DNA from 2 places in the Dendrosporobacter sp. 1207_IL3150 genome. Region 1 is predicted to be linked to the other one. Evidence: riboswitches for the same ligand, from Rfam matches in the RefSeq annotation. Region 1 holds a riboswitch; the other holds the start of a gene.
What was found. Region 1 has a riboswitch for cobalamin ahead of V6C17_RS06035 (TonB-dependent receptor plug domain-containing protein). Riboswitches for the same ligand answer to the same signal wherever they lie in the genome.
Positions count from the first base shown of each region.

Region 2: linked by a shared signal. The riboswitch ahead of cbiD (cobalt-precorrin-5B (C(1))-methyltransferase CbiD) and the one ahead of V6C17_RS06035 (TonB-dependent receptor plug domain-containing protein) in region 1 are both predicted to bind cobalamin.

Region 1 is NZ_JBAIYU010000010.1:537,781-546,860, forward strand. Features, by position in the region: gene V6C17_RS06025 (metal-dependent transcriptional regulator) at 1-306, opposite strand, end outside; gene bchH (magnesium chelatase subunit H) at 467-4,198, opposite strand; gene V6C17_RS06035 (TonB-dependent receptor plug domain-containing protein) at 4,395-6,323, opposite strand; cobalamin riboswitch at 6,696-6,874, opposite strand; gene V6C17_RS06040 (energy transducer TonB) at 6,959-7,663, opposite strand; gene V6C17_RS06045 (ExbD/TolR family protein) at 7,668-8,078, opposite strand; gene V6C17_RS06050 (MotA/TolQ/ExbB proton channel family protein) at 8,065-8,712, opposite strand; gene V6C17_RS06055 (magnesium chelatase subunit D family protein) at 8,730-9,080, opposite strand, start outside.
Region 2 is NZ_JBAIYU010000011.1:53,811-62,890, reverse strand. Features, by position in the region: gene V6C17_RS07960 (2-oxoacid:acceptor oxidoreductase subunit alpha) at 1-373, shown strand, start outside; gene V6C17_RS07955 (2-oxoacid:ferredoxin oxidoreductase subunit beta) at 374-1,201, shown strand; gene V6C17_RS07950 (2-oxoacid:acceptor oxidoreductase family protein) at 1,201-1,734, shown strand; gene V6C17_RS07945 (VOC family protein) at 1,749-2,117, shown strand; gene ldhH (L-lactate dehydrogenase (quinone) large subunit LdhH) at 2,219-4,390, opposite strand; gene V6C17_RS07935 (LutC/YkgG family protein) at 4,390-5,004, opposite strand; cobalamin riboswitch at 5,291-5,464, shown strand; gene cbiD (cobalt-precorrin-5B (C(1))-methyltransferase CbiD) at 5,582-6,682, shown strand; gene cbiE (precorrin-6y C5,15-methyltransferase (decarboxylating) subunit CbiE) at 6,667-7,293, shown strand; gene cbiT (precorrin-6Y C5,15-methyltransferase (decarboxylating) subunit CbiT) at 7,290-7,880, shown strand; gene cobI (precorrin-2 C(20)-methyltransferase) at 7,873-8,589, shown strand; gene cobM (precorrin-4 C(11)-methyltransferase) at 8,589-9,080, shown strand, end outside.

The sequences.
Region 1 (9,080 bases):
ATGTTCAATTGATTCAGCTTCGGCAGAAATGTCACAATTAGCTCTAATCAGCATTAGGAATTCTTGCACAGTCTGATTACGCTCAATAAGAAAGCTTCCCTTTTGCTTCCCTTTATCAGTTACACTGATCAAGCCATATTTCTGATGAGTGATATAACCGTATGTGATTAATTTACGAAGGGCCTTAGTAACAGAGGGTGAAGACACGCGAAGTTTGCGGCTTATATCAGTTACCCTTACCGTTCCTGCAGTAAGCGATAAACGATAAATCTCTTCTAGATAGTCTTCTAAACTTGGTGAAAGCATAAGGCACCTCCTACTCAAAACTAATATATTTTATGACTTGTAAGGCTAAAAAAGACTACTTATTATAAAAATATAAACCAGAAGAACACTCTCTTTGGCTGAGTGTTTCTTCTGGTTTATATAGTCATTTTTTGCTCGAACCCGTCGAAATGCGTTACCGCTATTCTTCCATTTCCCCTTCAAGATCTAAATAAAGGCGGCGCAATTCAGCAAGTTCTTTTTCACTTGCTTGCCAGTAGCCACGCTTGCTGCATTCCAACAGTCGTTCTACCATGCTGTAATACGCCCAGCGGTTATTTTCCGTAAGCCTTTGAGACATCTGAGGATCAGTTACATAGGTTTGATGTAATTCGGAAAAAATCCAATTATCGACTTGATTTGTAGTTGCGGCCAAACCAAGAATGTTCTCAAACCTATCATTTATATTCTGGCCCCCATGATAGGAATGCTCCAGCATGGCGTCAATCCATTTGGGATTTAGCAAACGGGTCCGCACTCCTCGATCAATTGAACGATCAACCGTTTCAGTTTGGATTTTTTCGCCGGTCGTATCAGTTATATAAACCTGAGCTTTTGTTCCTTTGGCCCTTTCGACTGATTTAGACAAACCACCAAAATATTCATAATAGTGGTCGAGGTCTGTAACCTCATATTCATGATTGCTGCGAACCTGAGAAACAAGATCTACCCCTGCCAGATGAGTATTTAGCAGCCCTTGAACAGCTTTACCACGAAAGGATTTGCTGTATACATGCTGCAAACTATTAACATAGGTTTCTGCCAGCAGGTTTTCATCAGTCCAGTTTTTCAGCTCAATCAATTTGGAGACTTTGGTTCCGTACTCAGCTTCCGCTGGTCCAAAAAGACGCGCTGCCGATAATTCTTTTGCAGTTTCTTCATCATAACCTTCTGCTAACAACTTATTAAAAACCTTAGCGGCGTTTGCTTTTAAATAATTATCCTCATCAGCTTCATTTAAGTCCGCGATTTGACAGAAAAGCTCGTGCAGGTCGTCTATCAGCATGGGAAACATGTCCCTAAAGAAGCCGCACATATTGACTACAACATCTATACGGGGACGTCCCAGTTCAGACTGAGGAATAATTTCATAGCGTGCAGCAAACTGATTTTTCTTGTTTATTGTTCTAACTCCAAGATAGTGGAGAATTTGTCCTAACGTTTCACCTTGGGTGCGTGATGTCTCCAGTCCCCACAAAACTACAGCCGCGCTTTTCGGATAGCCCCCGTTTGATTTTCTATACTGCTCTAAGGTATTCTTGGCAATTAGAGAGCCCCGCGCCATGGCTGCTGCACTTGGCACCTGACGCGGATCAAATTGGTACAGGTTGTAACCAGTTGGAAGTACAGCTGGATTTCGTACCATATCGCCAGCTAATCGCGCCGGCAGATAGCGTCCGGCGAGAATTCGCGTAAGTCCAGACTCTTCCTGACAATTCAAGCTCGCTTTATAGGCATTATAGCCGTACTTTAATACCTCTAGATAGCTTTCCTCATTCTTACCAGTGCTGTGATCTTGCCTAGGCACTTTGCCTGTGCGGACATATTCATCTACAATTTGAGCAGCAGTTTGATCCAGCTTACTGAGTACTCCCACCTGATTTGCTGCCAGCAGCATGTCATAATCTATGCCTTTGTTTTCAGCAATAAGTCTTTGCAAAGACGGAAGTTCGCCCCGGTCATATCGCAGCACAAATTTCATAAAATTGACCGCAGCATCAGAGTCCATACCTTGTCCAAAAATATGCAGCCCTTGCGGAATAAGTGACCGGCGCATGCGAAACAACTCTTGTTCAAGACCATCTAAGTCACAAGGAAGATGTTGTAGTCTGGCCTTTCTCTGAATTAATTCATCTAAGACAACTATTCTTCCCGGATCAAGTATTTTTGCCTCTTCTCTCTGTTGCAGCAGCCCCTCCAATTCCGCAAGTTCGCCATAAAGCTCACTTTCAGTAAAACCGGGAGATTGATAACTAACAAGTGACGCATGGGAACGCCGTTTGGCAATCATAGCTTCCGCTGGATTGCCAGCATAATATAAGTATATGTGCGGGATATCCGAGATCAAATAGTCCGGCAGGCATGCACCGGACATGCCACACTCTTTTCCGGGCAAGAATTCCAGCGTACCGTGCGTACCTACATGCACAATTACATCAGCCTTGAACTCCTCTTTCAGCCACTGGTAAAAAGCAATATATTGATGGTGTGGCAGTAAGCCTTTGTCATGATAAAGTTTATCCGGCTGCTCATGAATACCGCGTGTTGGCTGAAGGCCGACGAAGATATTTTGCCAAACACATCCTGGAATTAACAAATCATTATCTTCAGTCATGATTTCACCTGGTGCTGAGCCCCACTGCTGCTCGAGCTTTTCTCGCCATACAGTACTGCCTAGACGGTCACTATACGTCTTACTTTTATATCGAATAAAAGGTACATTAGCTGTATCACCCATCCAGCGGCCGGAATTAACCAACTTACCCGCTGTAAAAGTTTGTTGCAGTGTTTCAGCTGAGACTTCATCTACCATATACCCCTCTCGTTTAAAAAGCGCAAGGATTCTTTCCACAGATAAAAAAGTATCCAAAAAAGCGCCACCAAAGAGATTATCTTCACCAGGAGGATAATTGTAGCAAATAACCGCTATTTTCTTTTCACAAATTGGCTTGCGACGCAGCTTAATCCAATTTTCAATTCGGGCGGCAACCTTATCGGCACGCTCTTCAATAAGCTTAAGTTCATGCAGCTCAATATTAAGCTCTGCATTATGGGTGGCTGTACCAAGGGCACCAATCGGTACCGTTTCGATACACCCGTCCAATTCGGGCAGCATAACCTGAATAAGAAACTCGGCACTATTAATACCCTGAGCCGATTGTTCCCACTCACTAACTTCTCGCCGCGACATAAAATACGGATGCATTACCGGAACATCTAATTCTTCTAGAAGTCGAATGGCTTCTTGGGCATCACCACCCATAGGTCCGGCCCCCAAACGGAAAGCAAGAAAATTCACCACTAAATCGACTCGCTTACCGGTTTGATTTATCAGTATATCCTTAAGTGTTGCTAAATCTCGATTAGTTGTACGGGCAAAAGCAACCGGCAACACATTGGCAAAGGGCTTCAACTTCTCAATAAAAGCCGCTACACACCCCCGGGTCCGGTTTGGATAGCTGTGACCATAAAATAATATTGCGATTGTCGGCTTATCTTCATCATAACCCTCATGGCGGCGATAGGCTGCTACATTGGCATAATAGCGAGAGATACGCGGCTCTAAAATGCCGGTATCGTCGATAATAATCGGTTCACGAGGTTTTGGGAATGACCGGATACCGCCATAGTCTCTTCCAATAAGATAGAGCATATTACGGATATTTTCTTCTTCAGCATTCTTCCAGTACTTGATAATTTGGATATAGTTTTTCATGTCTTTAAGCTTGCCAACAGGAAGTACTTTTCCCAAAGTTTCGGCTAAGTTCATCATCTTGGTCATAGCCTCGGGCGAAACACGCCCGCCAGAAGTCATGCCTGCTCGCATATCCTTACCGGTAAAACTGCCAAGCCGCAATAGCGAACGGATTTCTTCATTATCGCCCCCAAAGGGAACAATATATCCTTTACAAGTTTGGCAAGCCAAAAATACCAGCTGCTCATATTCTCGCGAAGCTCCCATCAAGTCTAGAATAATACAGTCTGCCTCAATAATCGCATCTTGAATTCGCTCTGCCTCCTCTGAATCGATATGTTTTGCTGCATAAAACAACTTTATTTCCAGACTGCCAGGAAATGATTTCGCTATGTCTCCATTCACATAAGCTAAATCGGCTAATCCGGCATTAGAGACAGATATTACTACTAATTTCATTTACTTTACTCCTTTACCTAACTCATCGATATATTTCCGGCACACCATTTTTGCCAAATATAAAACAACCTCAAAGTAATGAACACGGGATTAAGCAAATAGATGCTAATTGATAGGAAATGGACATTCTTGTTTTGTATATCACGCAGACTAGACCATGCCGGACTACATAGCTATCCGACATGGTCTTCTGTTGTTAAAACGAATGCTTCACGCCAATCTCAATGGTACGAGGCGCTCCGTAAAAATATCCGGACATTGACGACGGCGTACTTTCTGTAGTTACATCATGACGATTCAATACATTCCTCACAGTAGCAAAAACCGTGGTCTCAGGCTGGGCTTTATAGTTTACCGTCAGGCTGACCGGGAAAGCAGGAGGAGCGTCATTGGCTCTGTCCGTTATATAATTAGCTGACAAGTTAGCCGATACCTTATCCAGCGTATAATGAAGTCCTAGTGTTCCTTGAACTCGACTGTACAGACGGCTCCAATTTCTATTATAGTAGGCTTGCGGATTACTGACGACGCCGCCAACCGTATAGCTAAATTTGTCGGATAACTTATCTTCCCAGCTGACCTCCAGCCCTTGATTTCTATATTGATCAAAGTTTTGATACATCTTAGCAGCCGTACTATCTGTTTCGATATAGTCATTCATATCAAGCACAAAATAAGTAGCTTTTACTGCACCTGTTGCAATTTGTTTTTTCCACCCGGTCTCATATGACCATCCACTTTGCGGCTTGAGATTAGGATTGCCGGTAAATCTGTCGCTTGTCACATACATTTCGGTCAGTGTCGGCAGGCGGAAGGCTTTTCCGATATTAACAAACCAGGAGCTGCTTTCACCGATTTTTTCATTGTACTGCAGTTGTGGCAGCAATTGAGTATACTCTTTTCCCTGTTCGGCCTCCGTCTTTTGCCCGCGCACACCGAGAATAATTTTTCGTTCATCGTCAATCTGATGGGTCGCTTGTGTGTATAAAGCAATTACATTCCGCTCAAAAGGACCGGTCTGTTGATTGGTGATAACCGGACTAGCAGGAGCTGAAGCTTTTGTCATTATTACTTTGTTTTGCTCATATTTTTCGGTCTCCAGCGTTATTCCAGCCAGATACTTATTATTTCTGACCTCCCATTGCTTATTAGTATCCAGTCCGTATTTTGCTGTCTTTAAGTTTGTATGAACATCAGCCTTCCTAGGATAACCACCCATGGTGGGTAAAGGAACGCTGCCATCATTATTGCGGGTATAATAGTCTATTTCCCTAAAAGCACCATATACGTTAGCCAGGAGTGTATCATCCTGATACTGAAACGAGAAGCGATCCACACTCTCCTGGTCATTGGAGTACTGCTGGCGATTATTGGTGGATAAGCTTATATCTTCTTTATTAATATCGTCCTTGCTATGCGTATAATTCATCACTAGTTTATCGGTAAAACGATAGGCTCCGTTGAGGCTAATTTTTTCCGAGCCAGTATAGTTGGTGTATTTAGTCGAAGTTGAAGTAACATTCCCAGTCTCCCCACCCTCGACCAGACTTCCGCTGAAGGCCAGCTTACCCGCCTGAAGGTTGAGGCTATGGCTATGGCGGCCAAAGCTGCCGATAGAAGAGGATATGGAGTTATCTACCTGTTTCTTCGTAATGATGTTAATTACACCGCCAAACGCTTCGCTGCCGTACATAACCGAACCTGCACCACGAATTACCTCAACCTTCTCAACGTTTTCCAAGAGAATGTTATCAAGCTGAAATAAACCGTTCATATTAACAGGTGCTCCATTAACCATGACAAGCGTTCCTTTTTTCGCGCCCCGAATAACAATTTCGCTGCTCATTCGTCCGGCAGATTGTCCATAAGGTCCTTGCGAATACATATTAATGCCTTCAATGAACTGCAATGCATCCGCGACGGTTAATGCACCCGTTGCTTTTAACTCTTCGCCTGTTCTAACGGTTACGCTTGCAGGTGTATCTAAATCCTTCATTTCCGCTCGTAAAGCAGTAATCACTAATCTATCCAGACTAAATTCCGACTCTGCCGCCTGTGCACTCGGTAGCGCTAAAAACCCAAAAGCTAACGTAGTACAGATAATTCTTGTTAATTTGTTTTTCATAAGTCACTCTCCAATTAATTTAAGTTTTTTTATTTACATTTTTCGTAGAAGCAATGTGCAATTTGCAACCGCCGCCAGGGTTAAGCGTCTACTGGAATTTAAGAAAGCAAAAACCTCCCGACCTTTGTCGGGAGGTAAATAATCATGCTGAACTAAACCAGGTTATGGTCTGCCCTGCATAATCCCCTCCCCATCGCTCGTGGGTCTAATGGTGATTGTTATATAGGCAGTTCTCCTGACTCTGGATCATTGCTCGCCCAAACCTTCCCAAGACTATCGTCTCAGTGGCAGAGTATAGTATTCGACCCTAATCCTGTATAATATGGCGGTATATTTTCTGCAAGACAGCGTTGTCGTCAATCGGCATACTATTCAAGTATGCCTCATTCCGCCGCCTTGCCTTGCAGAAAATCTCCTCACCATTTTTCTTACAGTCTTAGAGTCGACACTGTACTTTGGGTTTACTCCCCATTACAGTGGCGGGACCGCGCCGGCTTTAAACCGGACTTCCCTATTAAGCCCTTATGGGCACCTATACCAACATATGTACTTATATACATTTGAGTATTATCATGACAGGCAGTGTTTTAACTGCAACTTCTTCTGTAACCTGACCTGGTTTATCATTTAATTATTTAATTCAGCTGAAATACTATTGGCAAGGTTGTAACACAACCAATATTTCTGCCGGTTTCCCTGTCTTTTGCAGGGATAAATCGCCATTTTTTTACTGCCACAATCGCAGCATCATCTAAAGCATCATAGCCAGATGAACTATAAACGACAACATCACCTGGACGACCATTATCATGAACTTGAATCTTTAGGATAACTGTTCCCTGCTGTCCGGCGTTTCGTGCACTGGATGGGTACTGTGGTTCAACTTTACTTAAAATACCTGGCGGCGATATACCCCGTTTCCCGCTACCTGTATCGGCAGAAGGACCGCTTCCTCCACCGCTGTTGCTGGTTGCACTACTGCCACTGCCATTTTCCACAGAATAATAATTGCTTAGCCCACCAGAGGGTTTCACCGCTGTTACCTGGACTTCGGCAGCAAGTATCGACATGGCTTCTGCCACAACCTGGGGGTTTTGGGTCTCAGTTGTTGGCAATGCAACCGGTATAGACTGTGCTGCAGCTGTCGCTGCAGCAGCCGACTGACTATGGACAGCCAAATCTTTGCTACCAGGCGCAGCCAGCTCCAATTCAATTAGTTGTTCAGTAACCACTGGGGGTTCAAACATCGGCCAAGCGAACCAGCCCAAGCCTAGCAAGAAGAATATATGAAATAAACAAGATAATCCTACGGCACGGCGCCATCTAGTACTTGTTGTCATTTACCTACCTCGCCTTCAGCTCTGCCGCAACCGCTATCCGGCGTGCACCGGCCTGTTTCAACTGATCAAGCACCTCAATTACATTTCCATATTCCACTTTTTTATCGCCCCGCAAAACAAACACATTATCTGGCTGTTTTTGAAGTTCTAGGCTTATCCGTTTTTGCAGCAAATTCAAAGGAATTTCTTCCTGCTCAAATATTACCTTTCCATCGGGAAGCACGGTTATATTGATACTGCGGTTAGTATCATTTTGGGTGGAGGCGGCCTGCGGCAGATTTACCGGTATGGTACGCTGTTCCACCATATACAAGGTACTCATCATAAAAAATACCAGCAGAAAAAATATAATATCAATCATGGGAATTATCATTAATTGCGGCTGACTATCGATGCGTAAACTACGCAATTTCATGAGCTTCCCTCCGCACCTGCTTTTTTTTGGCCAGCCGGATAACCAAGAGTGCAGTAATTTGCTCCATGTCAGTAATCAATTTATCCAACCGGTGCGAAAAGTACACATGAGTAGATAGTGCCATGACTGCTACAACCAGCCCGGCAGCAGTTGCAATAAGAGCTTCACCAACGCCGCCGGTGATTGCCATCGGCTGACCTGATTGCACGTTAAACACACTAAATGAATTAATCATACCAATAACAGTTCCCAAAAGCCCCAAAAGCGGCGCCATAGTTACGATAGCACTAAGAAAACTCATGTTTTCACGTAAACGCGCCGCTGCCAGCATTGACCCGGCTGTCATAGTATTTTCCACCTGTTCGTCTCGCTGGTAGGCGTGCAAACCTTGAGCAGCCAAATTGCTAACAATACCTGGAGTTTGCTCACAAAACTGCAGTGCTTCAGTCAGCCGCTGACGCTCTAATAGCTGCTGCAGTTTTTCTATAAAAGCCATCATATTTACATTGCCATTGCGATAGTATAAATACCTTTCGACCGCAATGGTCACCACAATTAGTGAGCATAATGCCAGCAGATACATAACTGGCCCACCCTTGTTAAACAAACTTACGCATTGTAATAATAAGTCCATTTTAAATCTCCTTTAACTCAACGCAAATTATTGACAATCCTTATGATACTTTGCGTTGATAGTTCTTCTATCTTACAGTAAGCTCCGCCAAGCTTTTGCGCGATTTTTTCCGCAATACCTAGTTTTATAAATTCATGTTCGGTATCAATGATCAAGCTGTGAACTCCAGCTGTCCCAAGCTTACTCGCCACTTCGAAAGCTGCATTAACCGCATCTGATTGATTTCTGCTACTATTTGCCCGCCCATCTGTGACTAGTACCACAACTGGTTGCCCATCTTTATCCCGTCGTTTAAGAGCCTGTATAACCTCTAGCGTCATGGTCAAACCAGCGGCAAGCGGAGTTTTCCCACCTGTAGGCATATGCTT
Region 2 (9,080 bases), on a different contig from region 1:
TGATAATGCAACTGAGGAATTAACTTTATATACAGAGCATTTCCTTGATGATGCCGAAATTGTTGTAGTTACATATGGCGGAACAGCGCGTGCTGCGATTGCTGCAGTGAAAAAAGCTCGTGAGCAAGGAATAAAGGTTGGTTTATTAAAGTTAATTACCATTTGGCCATTCCCAGGTCACATTATCAAAAAACTTTCTGAGCAAGCACACACTATTATTGTTCCTGAAATGAATTATGGACAATTAGTAGGGGAAGTCCAGCGTTACGCAGGCATGGACCGTGTAGTTGCTGTAAATAGAGTAGACGGAGCATTCTTTGAACCTGAAGAAATTCTCGCACCAATTGTTGCTGCTCATGGAGGTGCTAAATAAATGGCTAACATTGAAAAATATTTGCGCAAAACCGCATTGCCTCATATCTGGTGTCCTGGCTGCGGTAATGGTATTGTATTAGCATCACTTTTACGTGCAGTAGAGAAGCTTGACCTAGATCAAAAGAAAACAATAATAGTATCTGGAATCGGCTGTTCCTCACGTGCTTCTGGATATATGAACTTTAATACGATTCATACAGCACACGGACGTGCCTTGACTTTTGCTACAGGAATCAAATTTGCGAATCCTGAGCTCAATGTTATAGTTATAACTGGAGACGGTGATAGTACTGCAATTGGTGGTAATCACTTTATTCACTCCGCTCGCCGAAACATCGACATAACAACAATTGTTTTTAATAATAGCATTTATGGTATGACTGGTGGACAATCTTCCCCATTAACACCTCAAAGCAGCAAGTCCTCAACAGCTCCATTTGGTCAAATAGAGCGTTCCTTTGATATCCCAGCATTAGCGGTTGCAGCTGGTGCAACTTACGTTGCACGCGGTACAGCTTTCCACGCAACTATGTTGACGGATTTAATTACAAAAGCAATCCAAAACAAAGGTTTTTCAGTTGTTGACGCTATTACTCAGTGTCCGATAGGTTTTGGCCGTAAAAACAAAATGGGCACAGCGGAAAAAATGATGCAATGGCAGCGTGACAATGCTGTGACTGTTCAGGCTGCAGCTAAATTGGCTCCAGAAAATATGGAAGGTAAATTTGTTATCGGAGAGCTTCATAACTCACCGGCGCCTGAATATACTGCTGAGTACGAAAAGCTTATTGTCCGTTTGCAGCAGCAAAAAGGAGGGCAAGCATAATGTGGGAGATTAGTTTAAGCGGTACAGGCGGTCAAGGTTTAATACTAGCTGGGATTATACTGGCTGAAGCTGCAATATTAGATGGCAAAGAATCAATACAAACTCAGTCTTACGGTCCGGAAGCTCGCGGAGGGGCTAGTAAATCTGATGTCATTATCAGCAATGAGAGTATTGACTATCCTAAAGTATTGGCAGCAGATATTTTATTAGCAATGAGCCAAGAAGCTTGCAATAAATACGTTAAGAAATTAAAACCCGAAGGTAAACTGCTTATTGATACCACTTTTGTTAAGCAGCTTCCAGAAACGACTGCTGGGGTTTTATCATTGCCAATTACAAAAGCTGCTCGAGAGGAACTAGGTAATGCTATGTTTGCTAATATTATCGCTCTTGGTGCAATTGTTGGCGCGACTGGCATTGTAACTGGTGAGTCTTTGCTTAAGGCAGTTTTACACCGCGTACCAAAAGGTACTGAAAGTGTAAATACAAAAGCATTAGAGATAGGCTTGGCTATGGGTAAGGGAGAAGCCTAAATTTGGAGTCGAATATGTTTAAATGTGCTCATGTCGGTATTGTTGTTAGCAATACCGACCTTTCTGTTGACTTTTATTGTAATGTTTTGGGTTGCAAGCTTGTAGACAGTTATCAAAACAGCTTTATAAAGCTCACATACCTTAGTTCAGGAAATTATACAATCGAGCTAATCCAATATGCTGACAAAGACAATAGAGTAGGATCGGGTGCTGTTGATCATTTAGCATTTAAGGTGAAGGACATCGGCGAAGCTATAAATAAACTTAAAGGTGTTAACGTCGAGTTTATATTCACTGAACCTAAGCTCGTTAATAACAAGAAGATAGTATTCTTTAAGGGGCCCGACAGTGAGCGACTTGAATTAATACAAGAAATAACGTAAAAAAACCGACTTCATATGAAGTCGGTTTTTTTCCATAGTTTATGAAATAAGATCGGCATACACTGTGTGGTATGCCGATCCTATTAATAAAATGACTAAGACTAATCTTTAATGTTTTCAGCTAAAATTTCAGCTACATGCTTAATTTTTACGCTAGGCAATTGTTTATCAAGACCGCCTTGAATTTGCATCATGCACGCAGGGCAACCCACGGCAATGACTTCAGCACCACTGTCTTTGATATTTTGGATTTTCTCTTTAAGGATTGGCATTGAAAGTTCAGTATATTTAACCCCGAACGCTCCAGCCATACCGCAGCATTTATCGCAGTTATTCATTTCTACGAAGTCATAGCCTTTTGCTGCTTCGAGCAGTTTGCGAGGCTCTTCAAAAATATTTAGACCACGTTTCATATGACAAGAATCATGGTAAGTTACTTTTGTTCCGCCTGCCACTTTATTCAAGCGTCCTGCCTTAGCATATTCTTCAGCGACAAAATGGCTGAACTCACGGACTTTATGAGCTATCTTCTCAACACGGTTTTTCCATTGAGGGTCATCGTGGAAAAGTTCAACATAGGTTTCGTGCCAAGTTTCAGCGCAAGTAGGACAAGCCGAAAGGATAACATCAGCATTAGCTGCTTCGAACGCTTCGATATTCTTTATCGCAATGCTTTTAGCCGTTTCCTTGTCTCCCATACCTAGTACAGGTTTACCGCAACAGCTTTGATCTTCAGGGAATACGACTTCCATATTAAGATCATGAAGCACTTTATATACTGATTCACCAGTTTCAGGGAATATAAAGTCAATATTACATCCGCTGAAGAAAGCAATACGCTTCTTAGGATTTGCGATTTTTCTGGTGATTTTTTGAACTCTATCACGGAAAGGAGTATCTGCTACAGCTGGAAGACTGCGATCTTTTGCTAAGCCCGCGAGGAAGAGAGGTAAGTGGCGAATTACTTTGCCTGATTGGAACGGCTTTTGACCAATAGCTGCTAAACGAAGCAAAGTATGGAATACTTTACGATTTGCTAGAACGTTTTCAAAAACAGCCTTAACTCCAAACGGAAGACCATTGTCTTTAACTCTTTGTGATCTTAATTCTTCAATAAGACCAGGAATATTCATTTTTCCAGGGCAAATTTCTACGCACTTACGACAGCCGATACAAAGTTCATTAATTTGTTCGAAATCACCCATGCTGTGAAGGAAAGCAGTTAAAATTGCACCAATACCGCCCGCGTAGATATGTCCGTAAACGTGACCACCAACAATTGTATAAACAGGGCATACATTGAGACAAGACGCACAGCGAACACAGTTATATATTTCTTTGAACTTAGGATCTTTTGCAGCCTTAAGACGGCCGTTATCTAACAAAATAACATGAAGTTCTTTATCTTGCTCGATCCATTTACCATCTTGCTTAACAATGACCGGAGTTTGTCCAGTAGTCATTGTCATATAACTAGTCATACGCTGACCTGTTGCGTTACGAGGTAATGTCCGGAGAATAGGAGCAGCATCTTTAATTGTTGGAATAAGTTTCTCATAACCAATAATTACAACATGGACGCGAGGAAGGGTAGTAACTAAGCGTGCATTACCTTCATTTGTTACTAGACCGATAGCACCGTTTTCAGCAATGCCGAAGTTAGCGCCTGAGATACCCATGTCAGCAGTTAAGAACTCAGTACGGAGCGCTTTACGGGCAGCCTGTACCATGAAAGGAATATCTGTTGGAATTTCCTGCTGTAGTTCTTTTGAGAAATATTCAGCAATTTGTTCTTTATTTAAGTGAATCGCAGGCATAACCATATGAGATGGTTTGTGTCCGGCAAGGGAGATAATCCATTCGCCTAAATCTGTTTCTTTAACATGAAGTCCGGCTTCTTCTAAAGCATGATTTAGATGAATTTCTTCGGATGCCATAGACTTGGACTTTACGATGCGTTTTACATTAGCTTTTTTGCATAAATCAATTAAGTATTCTTTTAGAGCGTCTCCGTCTTTAGCACGGAAAACTTTACCGCCCCGTTTAATTACGGATGCTTCAAACTGATCTGCAACCGCATCAATATTATTAACAGTTTCGATTTTCATTTGTCTAAACTGTTCACGTAAAGCATCAACGTCTTCGACATTTTCATATGCTTTAGCACGTGCGATAGGATATGCTGTTGCAAATCGTCCTAAAGCTCCACGTAATACCTGGTCATTTAATTTTTCATTTATTTCTCTTTTTATATCACGATTAGTATTTTCCATTATTTCACACCTCCGTTGATATCTTCATCAACAGCAATTAAAATTAAACGGCTTGGTCCATGAACACCAATAGTTAAAACACGTTCGATATCGGCTGTACGGCTTGGGCCTGTAATAAAGCTTACATAGCCATCGTCATATACTTTAGAAATCACTTCAAAAGCTTCGGAAATTCCAGGTACGATGTTATTAGCGTTCATGAAAGCAATATGTATCGGCGGAAGCATAGTTACAACACGAGCTTCGTATGAAAACCCGTCCATACAAAGACTTCCGGACTCACCTATAGCAAATTCCACTGTTGAAATACCAATATCAGCACTTTCCGCATGCTCGGCTATATCAAACTTATCATTATATACTGCTATACCGAGTGCTTTTAGTTCTTCATTAATATTTGCAGCTTCTTGCATTGCACTATTAACCGCAACAACTTTTTTAGCATTAGTGAATTTCGCTAGGTTAGTAACGATTTCTTTTGCTTCTGCAGCTGTTTTTACTTTAAAAATCTCGGTACTAGCATTCTTAGCATTTTCTTCAAATGCAGCCCAAAATTGCGGACCAACTTTTCCGGCAGGAAATGCTGATTGCCAGTTATCACTTACTTTTTTCATATTTCCACTCCCTTGTTCACATATTGGTCATATATTAGACCAATCAATACTAAATAACTATTCTGAATAAGTTGGAAAAATCCTTTCTTTTTTTTATAAAAAATCCTACATATTTTACGGGAAAATCCTACATGATGTCGACTGCATTAAAAATAAGTCGCTTCGAGTGTTGAAATCGGTAAGCGATAATGAAAAATTTTACTGATTTTTGTTGTTTTAGCAGGAACTTAATGCAATTTATGGAATATACTATAGTTATTATTTATTTGACTTATAAATGTTAAATGAAATAGAAGAGGAAACAGGTGCAACTGCTTAAAAGGGAAGTCCGGTGTGATACCGGCGCGGTCCCGCCACTGTATTTGTTGAGTATGTCAGCTTTATGCCACTGGGGTAACCTGGGAAGGTGCAGACATGCGATGATTCAAGCCAGGAGACCTGCCTGTTTTAACACACACCGTCATAACTCCGAATAGGAGTGAAACGACCTACGGATGATAGGCAGGTGGGTAATATTCTAAGCAGTGCTTATGTATTGTTTATTTTAATACCCCCTGACTATAGGGGGTTTTTTAGTTTGTCAAAAAAATTACGCTCAGGCTTTACTACTGGTAGTTGTGCTGCCGCCGCCGCTAAAGCTGCAGTGTTAGCACATTATGGGCAGTTTCCAAACATAGTCGAAGTGCTTTCTCCTCAAGGCAAATTAATATGTGTACCAATTGCTAGCAGCTTTAAAAAAGATACCGGTGGTTTTGCCAGAGTTATTAAAGATTCAGGCGATGATCCCGATATTACTAACGGAACAGCTGTTGAAGCTGATGTTAGAATAACTTCGACACAAGAAATTACAATTAAAGCCGGCAAAGGTGTTGGTGTTGTTACCAAGCCTGGATTAGCTGTCGCTGTTGGCCAACCTGCAATTAATCCAGGACCGCATTTTATGATTACCAATGCTTTACGAGAAGTGCTGCCCATAGATTGCGGGGCAGAAGCTGTTATATCCATCCCCGCCGGCGAGACACTTGCTAAGCGAACTTTAAATTCAACACTTGGCATAATTGGCGGTCTTTCTATTATCGGAACTACAGGTATAGTTGAGCCAATGTCTGAAGAGGCCTTCAAAAATTCATTAACTCCGCAAATTAGTGTGGCTAAAGCCCAAGGATATGACACATTAGTTCTAGTCCCCGGTAAGATTGGTCAAGATATAGCAATTAACAAGTTCTCTCTGCCTGCCGAGGCAGTCATACAAACAAGTAATTTCATTGGACATATGTTAGAAAACTGTGTCAACCAAAAAATTAAGAATGTTTTACTGTTTGGTCATCTAGGTAAACTTGTTAAAGTTGCAGCTGGTATCTTCCATACACATAATCGCATGGCTGACGCCAGGCTGGAAACACTAGCTGCGTACATGGGGGCAGCAGGTGCACCGCAGTCAGCGCTGCAGGAAATTCTAGCTTGTACTACTACTGAAGCAGCCTTACCGATAATCGAGCACTATAAGATGGTGTCGGTTTATGATACCTTGGCAAAGCGCGCAAGTGAGCGTGCGATGCGTTACGTATTTGGAGATTTAACAGTTGGAACAGCTATTGTAACATTAAAAGGTGATATTTTGGGTTATGACAGCTCTGCAATTGAAATAGGAGGAACTCTGGGATGGAATATAAAATAGTAGTCGTCGGTATCGGACCTGGGTCTCCCGACTATTTGCTTCCTATTGCGAAACGTACTATTGATTCTGCCAAAGTTATCGTTGGCAGTAAACGTGCTCTTGACACATTAGCTACTCATGATTGTGTAAAAAAAGCAATCCAAAGTGATATAGCAGATGTACTAGATTTCATTGAAATGAAATCTAGTACATCTGATGTTGTTGTCCTTGTCTCGGGTGATCCAGGATATTACAGCTTGCTGAGTGCACTAAGGGGAAGGTTTTCACAAAACCAATTAACAGTAATACCAGGCATCAGCTCGTTTCAGCTTGCATTTGCCAAGCTTGCGCTGCCTTGGCAAGATGCTGCTTTAGTAAGTATGCACGGTCGTGAACCGGATGCCGAAAAGCTAGAGTACAAGCCAGGGAGAAAACTCGGAATTTTAACTGATAGTATAAACAATCCAAAAACTATTGCGACACGCCTTATGAATATTGGCTGGCCGCCAGAGAGTCTGGTGTGGATTTGTGCAAACCTATCTTATGAAAGCGAAGAGATCATCAGTGCAAATCTCACCAATGCTAGTCTTATTGAGGGATTTTCGCATTGCGTAATGGTGGTGAAAGCATGACACATTTTATTGGCATAGATGATGAAAAATTTATACGCGGTAATATTCCCATGACAAAGTGCGAGGTGCGGATATTAGCGCTGGCAAAAGCAAAAATCAAGTCAACCGACGTAGTTTTAGATATTGGGGCTGGCACAGGCTCTTTGTCAGTTGAAGCAGCCCTGCTTGCTCCTGAGGGTAAAGTATTTGCAGTTGAAAGAGAAGCTGAAGGAGTAAGCCTAATTAGAGCTAACTGCGATAAGTTCGGCGTTTCTAATATTGCTGTCATTGAGGGGAATGCTCCTGATGTCTTAGTTAATATTCCTCTTTGTGATGTTGTTTTCGTTGGAGGAAGCGGCGGCAAGCTAGAAGAGATAATAGAGGCGGCCAACAATTTACTAAAAATCGGTGGACGAATGATAATTACAGCTGTAACGGTTGAGACTTTATATAAAGCACTGCAAACTGTTCAGGCAAAAGATAACTTTACAGTAGAAGCTTTTGGGGTACAGGTTTCAAGAATCCGAAAAGTTGCTTCATATAACATGCTTCAAGCAATAAATCCGATTAATATAATTTCGTGTCTAAAAGGAGGCCAACATGGCTAATATAGGTAGGTTTTTTGGAGTCGGAGTTGGCCCTGGATCACCCGATCTGCTTACCTTAAGGGCAGCAGAAATTCTTCAAACAGCAGATATAATATGTATACCTCGTTCAAGTGATAAAAATGATAGTGTAGCACTCAAGGTTGCAAAACCTCATATTTCTAGTACAGCTGAGATAGTTGAAATTTCCACGCCAATGGTTCGAGATAAAGAAATTTTAAACGCTGAATGGCAAAGTGGAGCTCAAAAAATCGCGAAATATCTTAAAGACGGTAAAAACGTTGCCTTCATAACAATTGGAGATGCAATGCTGTTCAGCACATACACCTACCTGCTCAATAAAGTACAGCAAATTATCCCTGATGTTTCAGTTGAAAGCATACCAGGTGTAACCTCTTTTTCAGCAACAGCCGCGCTGCTCAATCGGGCCTTAGCTGAAGGTAATGAAAAACTTGCAATTGTTCCCGCAATTGATGATCCAAGTGAACTTAAACCTATTTTAGCAACTTTTCCTAATGTAGTTTTAATGAAAGTAGCCAATAAATATGAACAAATCTTAGATATTCTCGAAGAACTTGGACTTCAAGATAAAGCTGTTTTTATGAGTAAACTAGGTTATCCCGATCAATTTTATACTCGTGATTTAAATTCTTTAAGGGGTGTAAAACGGGAGTATTTATCATTGATTTTAGTTAAGCAGGAGGGTTTTTAATGAATGTATATTTTATAGGGGCCGGCCCTGGAGATCCGGAACTGATTACAGTAAAAGGACAAAGACTACTTCGTGAAGCTGATGTAGTAATTTATGCTGGATCGCTTGTTAATCCGGCTTTATTAGCATTTGCTAAGCAGGGAGCTGCTATATATAACAGTGCCTCAATGACACTTGACGAAGTAATCGAGGTAATGGAAAAGGCAGCTAAGAGCAATCAGACAGTTGCTCGTGTCCATACTGGCGACCCTAGCATATATGGTGCTATTAAAGAACAAATGGATAAGCTTGATAAGCTTAATATTACATATGAAGTAATTCCTGGTGTAAGCTCATTCTTGGCTACCGCGGCTGCACTTAAGCTGGAATATACTTTGCCTGAAGTATCTCAAACTGTAATTATAACAAGGCTCGAAGGCAGAACACCTGTGCCGGAAAAGGAAAAACTGGCATCTCTCGCAAGCCACAATGCAAGCATGTGCATCTTTCTA